2 regions of the Serratia sp. Ae19-1 genome follow, and region 2 is predicted to be linked to the other one. Evidence: predicted binding sites of a transcription regulator. Region 2 holds the regulator's gene; the other holds the start of a gene.
What was found. Region 2 encodes PurR, which represses purine synthesis genes. Its sites were predicted from a motif close to CANGCAAACGTTTGCNTG; they were not measured.
Positions count from the first base shown of each region.

Region 1 (4,212 bases), on a different contig from region 2:
TGAACCCAAGTTCAGTGACGGGACTCATGCAAAACCACCAAATTCCCCAAGCCACGTCGCCATTGAGCTCGTGGCTTTACTATCTGGAACGTCTGCACAGCCAGGCGATCGAACTCGGCCTTGAGCGCGTACAGCGCGTCGCGGCGCATCTGGATTTACTGACTCCCGCTCCTACGGTGTTCACCGTTGCCGGCACCAACGGCAAAGGCACCACCTGTCGCACTCTCGAAGCTATTTTGCTGGCCGCCGGCCTGCGCGTCGGCGTCTACAGTTCGCCACATCTGGTGCGCTATACCGAGCGCGTGCGCATTCAAGGGGAAGAGCTGAGCGAAGCGGAGCACAGCCGCTCGTTCGCTGCCATTGAAGCCAGCCGCGGCGAAACTTCGCTGACCTATTTCGAATTTGGCACCCTTTCGGCGTTGCAGCTGTTCAAACAGGCGCGGCTCGACGTGGTGATCCTGGAAGTGGGCCTGGGCGGGCGTCTCGATGCCACCAACATCGTCGATCCGAGCGTGGCGGTGATCACCAGCATCGCGCTCGATCACACTGATTGGCTGGGCGACGATCGTGAAAGCATCGGCCGTGAAAAGGCCGGTATTTTCCGCCGCGGCAAGCCGGCGGTAGTGGGCGAACCCGACATGCCGGACAGCATTCGCCAGGTCGCCGAAACGCTGGGCGCGCCGCTGTATCGCCGCGGTGAAGCCTGGCGCTTCAGCGAGCAGGGCGATCGTTGGCAGTGGCAGGGCGGCGATACGCTGCTGACCGATCTGCCGACGCCGAACGTGCCGCTGGCCAATGCCGCTACCGCACTGGCGGCGCTGAACTGCTCCCCGCTGGAAATCGACGAACGGGCGATCTTCACCGGGCTGCAGCAGGCGACGCTGCCGGGGCGCTTCCAGATCGTGCGGCGGGAGCCGACGCTGATCCTCGATGTGGCGCACAATCCGCACGCCGCCGGTTATCTGGCCGGGCGCCTGGCCAGCCTGCCGCGCGAAGGCGGCAAGGTGCGCGCGGTGGTGGGCATGCTGTCGGACAAGGACATCGCCGGCACGTTGGCCTGCCTGAGCGAGCAGGTGGATGAATGGTACTGCGCGCCGCTCGACGGGCCGCGCGGTGCCAGCGTCGAACAGCTGGCGCAACATCTGACGGAACCGCGCCGTTTTGCCGATGTCGAAACTGCCTGGCGGCAGGCTATGCAGGATGCTGATAAACAGGATATTGTGATCGTCTGTGGATCGTTCCACACCGTTGCGCAGGTGATGGCGGCGTTAGACGAGATGCGGGGAGTGTGAGTGGCGAGTAAATTTCAGAACCGACTGGTCGGAACCGTGATTCTGGTGGCGCTGGGGGTAATCATCCTGCCAGGGTTGCTGGACGGCAAGAAGAAGCATTACGAGGACGAATTCGCGGCCATTCCTTTGGTGCCGAAGCCGGGCGACGTCGAAGAGAACGACGTGCTACCGCCGGTGACGCAGCCGTTGCCGGCGCAGCCGCCGGAAGGGGCGGGCGCGTTGGTTGAGCAGCAGGCGGCCAACGAAGCGGCGGCGCAACAGGCGGCGCGGCAGAATGCTCAGCAACCGACGCTGGTGGCGCCACCGCCGGTCGAGACGCGTCCTCAGCCGGCGCCGCAGCCTAAGCCGAAGCCGGTAGAAACCAAACCGGTGGAAGTGAAACCGAAACCGGCGCCGCAGCCGAAGCCGGTGGAAGTGAAGCCGGTACCGAAACCGGAGTCTAAGCCGGAGCCGAAACCTGAACCGACGCCGCAGCCGAAACCGGCGGAAGAAAAAGCGCCGGCCGGGCAAGCCTATGTCGTGCAGCTCGGCGCGTTGAAAAACGCCGCCAAGGCGAACGAGATTGTCGCCTCGCTGCGCCTTTCGGGCTATCGTGCCTTTACCGTGCCGTCGACGCCGGTGCAGGGGCAGATCACCCGTATCTACGTCGGGCCGGATGCCTCTAAGCAGAAGCTGCAGGCGGCGCTGCCGTCGCTGAATTCGATCAGCGGGCTGAGCGGGCAGGTGAAGCCGTACGGCCGTTAAACCTCGCAGGGGCGCAGCACGATGCGCCCCTGAATTAAGGAGTGGTGGAGAGAAAGCGAGAAAAACCGCGCCTTTTGCAGGCGAAATCACCTATGTAGGCGCGGCGATTAGGAATTTTTTGATCGCCGCTTTTTATTTGTAACGTGGTAGGAAATCCCCTACGCAAACGTTTTCTTTTTCTGTTAGAATTCGCCGCGAATTGGATGCAGGGGCGATTCATTATTGGAATAGTTCATGGTCTGGATTGATTACGTCATTATAGCGGTGATTGGATTTTCGGCTCTGGTGAGCCTGATCCGAGGGTTTGTTCGCGAAGCATTGTCACTTGTGACATGGGGATGTGCGTTTTTTGTTGCCAGCCATTTCTACTCTTACCTTGCGGTCTATTTCACTCGTTTTGAAGATGAACTGGTGCGAAACGGCATCGCGATCGCGATTTTGTTCATCGCGACCTTGATCGTAGGGGCTATTGTTAACTATGTGATTAGCTCACTGGTAGAGAAAACCGGGTTGTCGGGCACCGACCGCGTGTTGGGCATCTGCTTCGGCGCGCTGCGCGGAGTGTTGATCGTCGCGGCGATCCTGTTCTTCCTGGATACCTTTACCGGCTTCTCACAAAGCGCCGACTGGAAACAGTCGCAGCTCATTCCCCAGTTCAGTTACGTCATCAGGTGGTTCTTTGACTACCTGCAGAGCACGTCGAGTTTCTTGCCGACCCAATTGCCGGGGCGGTAGCGCTGATGAGGAAAAGACAACATGTGCGGTATTGTCGGTATCGCCGGTTTCATGCCGGTAAACCAGTCGATTTATGATGCGCTGACGGTGCTCCAGCACCGTGGCCAGGATGCCGCAGGCATCGTCACCATTGACGCCCACAACGGGTTCCGTTTGCGTAAAGCCAACGGCCTGGTGAAGGATGTGTTTGAGGCGCGCCATATGCAACGCTTGCAGGGCAACATGGGCATTGGCCATGTGCGTTACCCGACGGCCGGCAGCTCGAGCGCCTCTGAGGCCCAGCCTTTCTACGTCAACTCGCCGTTCGGCATTACGCTGGCCCATAACGGCAATCTGACCAACGCCCATGAGCTGCGCCAAAAGCTGTTCGAAAGCGGCCGTCGCCATGTCAATACCACCTCCGACTCGGAAATCCTGCTGAACGTGCTGGCCAGCGAGCTGGATCGCTTCCCGCACTATCCGCTGGAGGCCGACAACATCTTTACCGCAGTCGCCGCGATGCATCAGCAACTGCGCGGCGCTTACGCCTGTGTGGCGATGATCATCGGCCACGGCCTGCTGGCGTTCCGCGATCCGAACGGCATTCGCCCGCTGGTGATCGGCAAGCGTACGCTGGAGGATGGCCGCAGCGAGTACATGGTGGCTTCCGAGAGCGTGGCGTTGGATACCCTGGGCTTTGAGTTCCTGCGCGATGTAGCGCCGGGCGAAGCGGTGTACATCACCACCAAAGGCCAGCTGTTCACTCGCCAGTGTGCAGAGAACCCGAAAACCAACCCGTGCCTGTTCGAATACGTCTATTTCGCGCGCCCGGATTCCTTTATGGACAAGATCTCGGTCTACAGCGCCCGCGTGCGCATGGGCCAGAAGCTGGGTGAGAAGATCGCCCGCGAATGGGAAGATCTGGATATTGACGTGGTGATCCCGATCCCGGAAACTTCCTGCGATATCGCACTGGAGATCGCGCGCATTCTCGAGAAGCCATACCGCCAGGGCTTTGTGAAGAACCGCTATGTTGGCCGCACCTTCATCATGCCGGGCCAGCAGGCGCGTCGTCAGTCGGTGCGCCGCAAACTGAACGCCAACCGCGCCGAATTCCGCGACAAGAACGTGCTGCTGGTGGATGACTCCATCGTGCGCGGCACCACCTCGGAGCAGATCGTCGAAATGGCGCGCGAAGCGGGCGCCAAGCGCGTCTATCTGGCTTCCGCCGCGCCGGAAGTGCGTTTCCCTAACGTCTACGGCATCGACATGCCGAGTGCCAACGAACTGATCGCCCACGGGCGTGAAGTGGATGAAATCCGCCAGATCATCGGCGCTGACGGGCTGATCTTCCAGGACCTGGACGATCTGATCGAAGCGGTGCGCGAAGAGAACCCGGATATCACCCAGTTCGAATGCTCGGTGTTCAACGGCATCTACGTGACCAAAGACGTCGACCAAA
Region 1 covers NZ_JBCHWD010000008.1:82,747-86,958, reverse strand. Annotated here, with positions in the region: gene folC (bifunctional tetrahydrofolate synthase/dihydrofolate synthase) at 27-1,292, shown strand; gene dedD (cell division protein DedD) at 1,293-2,036, shown strand; gene cvpA (colicin V production protein) at 2,271-2,771, shown strand; gene purF (amidophosphoribosyltransferase) at 2,793-4,212, shown strand, end outside.
Region 1: a site for PurR is predicted at 2,196-2,213, ahead of cvpA (colicin V production protein). Genes of this name have one in related genera too.

Region 2 (4,212 bases):
GAAGGCAAAGCGATGTGGTCTGAATATTCACTTGAAGTCGCCGACGCGGTAGCGCGCACCGGCAGTTTCAGCGCGGCGGCGCAGGAGCTGCACCGGGTGCCGTCGGCGGTGAGTTATACCGTGCGGCAGCTGGAGCAATGGCTGGCGGTGCCGCTGTTTGAGCGGCGTCACCGCGATGTGGAGCTGACGCCGGCCGGCGCGCTGTTTATCAAGGATGCGCGAGCTGTTATCAAAAAAATGCTCGACACCCGCCGCCACTGTCAGCAGGTGGCCAACGGTTGGCGCGGCCAGCTGAATATCGCGGTAGATATCATCGTCAAACCGCAGCGCAGCCGCCAGCTGGTGCTGGATTTCTATCGCCATTTCCCCGACGTCGAGTTGATGCTGCAACCCGAGGTGTTCAACGGCGTCTGGGATGCGCTGGCGGACGGCAGGGCGGACATGGCGATCGGCGCCACGCGTGCAGTGCCGGTCGGCGGCGGTTTTGCCTTCCGCGACATGGGCTATATGAACTGGCTGTGCGTAGTCAGCCCGCAACACCCGCTGGCGCAGCTGGCGGGGCCGCTGCACGACGATCAGTTGCGGCCGTACCCTTCGCTCTGCCTGGAGGACACCTCGCGCAATTTGCCCAAGCGCGTCACCTGGACGCTGGATAACCAGCGGCGGCTGGTGGTGCCGGACTGGACGTCGGCGCTCGACTGTTTGTGCGCCGGGCTGTGCGTCGGCATGATGCCGGCACATCGGGCGCTGCCGCTGGTGCAGCGCGGTGAGCTGAAGGCGTTGCAGCTGCAGCAGCCGTTTCCAGCCAGCCCTTGCTGCCTGACCTGGCAGCAGGATAAACCGTCACCGGCGATGAGTTGGCTACTGGCGTATCTGGGCGATGGGGAGACGCTGAATCAGGAGTGGCTGAGCGAGGCGGCACCGGAAGCCGTGCAGGCTTCCGGCTCAGGGGATTAGCGGCGGTAGTCGATGAACGGACCGTCGGCGACCGAGCGGCGTTCGACCAGCTTCGGATGCACTTCGATCACCTGCGACTCTTCGCGCTTGCTGATGATGCGATCCAGCAGCATGGTGAAGGCCATTTCGCCCAGGCGTTCTTTCGGCTGATGAATGGTGGTCAGCGCCGGGGTGAAGTAGCGGGCGTTGCGCACGTTGTCGTAGCCGATCACGGAAATATCCTGCGGCACCCGCAGCCCCAGTTCGTCGGCGGCGCAGATGGCGCCCATCGCCATGATGTCGCCGCCGCAGAATACCGCAGTCGGCCGCTGTTTTTGCGACAGGATCTGGTGCATCGCCTTGTAACCGGATTCCGGCTCGAAGTCGCCCTGCACGATCCACTCTTCGCGAATGTCGATCTGCGCTTCCTGCAGCGCCTTCATAAAGCCCTGATGACGGCCGCCGCCGGTATTGCGCGACAGCTGGCCTGGGATGGCGCCGATATCGCGGTGGCCGCGTTCTATCAGGTAACGGCCGGCCAGATAGCCGCCTTCGAAGGCGTTATCGATGATGGTGTCGGTGAAGTCGCCGCGCGCCGCACCCCAGTCCATCACCACCATCGGGATGTTACGGTAGTCTTCCAGCATGCCCAGCAGCTGATCCGGGTATTCGGAACACATCACCAGCAGGCCGTCGACGCGCTTTTGCGCCAGCATCGCCAGGTAGGCGCGCTGTTTGTCCAGGTTGTTGTGCGAGTTGCACAGGATCAGGGTGTAGCCTTTGCTGTAGCAACTGTTTTCCACCGCTTCGATCACTTCGGCGAAGTAGGGGGCTTCACTCGAGGTGGCCAGCAGGCCGATCGACTTGGTGTGATTGACTTTCAGGCTGCGCGCCACGGCGCTCGGCGAGTAGTGCAGTTCTTTGATGGCGGCCCACACGGCCGCTTTGGTCTCTTCGGCGACGAAACGAGTCTTATTGATGACGTGCGAAACGGTGGTGGTGGAAACGCCCGCGCGTTTGGCCACATCTTTAATCGTTGCCATGTAAGGAATGACTCCTGAACTCACATGTTTACAGCATGTAAGTGTGATGTTAATCGTTTGCCTACGTAGATCCTTCTCCAGAGAAGCGAAAACTGAGTTTTTAGTGTGTTGAAGTCTTCAGCGCTTAATCAGGAGGGGCATGGATGCCGGTACGCAGTTGTGAACTGCGAATTTTGTCGCATATTGAGCAAAAGTGGAAGAGGTAATCGATATTATAAACCGGGAAATGATAACAAGATTTTATCGGCGAACTGTGGGAAAATGATTTGACGTACTAATTGTACGCCTTTTATCCTTAGGAAAGCCCATTTTAAAGGAGTTGTCATGGATACCGAATTGAAGATGTCGCTGTTCACCACCGTTTGCGCGCTGGCGGTCATTATCGCTTTCAGCTTCGTTGCCGCGTTGAACTGATTTCCCTCCGGCGCTAAAAAAGGCGCAGCCTGGCTGCGCCTCGTCACATCAGAAACCGGTGCTTACGCCAGGTTTTCCGCTGCGAAGGTCCAGTTGACCAACGCCCAGAAGTTTTCCAGGTATTTTGGACGCGCATTGCGGTAATCGATGTAATACGCGTGTTCCCACACGTCAACGGTCAGCAGCGGTTTGTCTTCACCGGTCAGCGGGGTTGCCGCGTTAGAGGTGTTGACGATCGCCAGCGCGCCGTCCGGTTTTTTCACCAGCCAGGTCCAGCCGGCGCCGAAGTTTTTCACGGCGGCATCGGTGAACTGCTCTTTGAACGCAGCGAAAGAGCCGAAGGACTTGACGATCGCCGCCGCCAGTTCGCCCTGCGGTTCACCGCCGCCCTGTGGCGACAGGCAGTGCCAGTAGAAGGTGTGGTTCCACACCTGCGCCGCGTTGTTGAACACGCCGCCGTTAGAGGTCTTGATGATCTCTTCGAGCGATTTGCCCTCGAACTCGCTGCCTTTCACCAGGTTGTTCAGGTTAACCACGTAGGTGTTGTGGTGTTTGCCGTAGTGGTATTCCAGGGTTTCGGCGGAGATGTGCGGCTCGAGCGCGTTTTTCTCATACGGTAATGCAGGTAATTCAAACGACATTGCTTCCTCCTTTACAGCGCCATGTGCTTCCCGCCGGGGCGAGAGCCGGATGGGCCGTTTTTTATTGTGGTCATTCAATCTTAACAATTTTCATCATAAAAAACAGGAGGAAAAGCGAGAAATGCGCGTGGGGAAGTGCGATGGGCGATAGCTTGAGCAGGCGGTTGCGACCGGGCCGCAACCGCGCAGAGCGGGAAATTAACGAATGGTTTTCGGCGTCACTACGCGGCGTGCGCCGATGTAGTGGTTCTGCCAATAGTCGTTGTCGAGCTGGCTGATGCGGATCTCTTCGCCGGTGCGTGGCGACTGGATGAATTTGCCGTTGCCGAGGTAGACGCCGACGTGGTCCGCCACGCCGCGGTTGTTGATGCGGAAGAACACCAGATCGCCGCTTTCCAGCTCGCTTTTCTTGATAGGCGCCGCGTCACGCAGGTGATACATCTCGTTGGCGGTGCGCGGCATCTTGATTTTCACCACGTCTTTATAGGCGTAATAGATGAGGCCGCTGCAGTCGAAGCCGGTGCGCGGCGAGCTGCCGCCCCAGCGGTAAGGTTTGCCCATCTGGCCCATCAGCTTGGCCATCGCGGTCTGTTTGGCGTGCTGGTAGCGTTTCTTGTGCGCCGGGCTGAGTTTCAACGGCTTTTCTTCACGCGCCAGCTTGGCGGTGGCCATGCCGGCTTCGCGGTGGCGGCCATAGCCTTTTTTGTAGCCCTTTTTCGGCGGGGTGACTTTAATCTTGGCGGTTTTCTGCGCTTTGGCCTTGGGTTTGGCGCTGACGATCTTTTTCGCGCTTTTCTCGCTTTTGGCCTTGGCGGTCTTGGTTTTTTTCTCGGGAGCCGTCACTTTGGCTTTCTTGGCGGCTTTATCCGCTTTCTTTTTTCTGCGGTCATCGGGCCGCGCTTCATTGGCATGGCTTTTACGCTGCTCGGCGGCAATACGCGCCTGTGGCGCAGCGTGCGCCAAATTGAAGAAGAGCTGCGTAAACAGCAGCGCAAAGAGCGTAAGAATTAAACGCATGTCGACGTCACCAACCTTGGCCCCGAAACGGATATCGAAAGAGTTACAGTATTCCCGAATTTCGCCATATAAAACAGCGAAGAACTCAGAAATAATAATCCATATTGTGAGAAAACGTTAATGACATTTTTTTTGGTTTAAAATCAGCCTGTTGGTGTATG
Region 2 covers NZ_JBCHWD010000006.1:302,961-307,172, forward strand. Annotated here, with positions in the region: gene punR (DNA-binding transcriptional activator PunR) at 13-957, shown strand; gene purR (HTH-type transcriptional repressor PurR) at 954-1,979, opposite strand; gene cydH (cytochrome bd-I oxidase subunit CydH) at 2,304-2,393, shown strand; gene sodB (superoxide dismutase [Fe]) at 2,456-3,034, opposite strand; gene AAIE04_RS18800 (C40 family peptidase) at 3,233-4,051, opposite strand.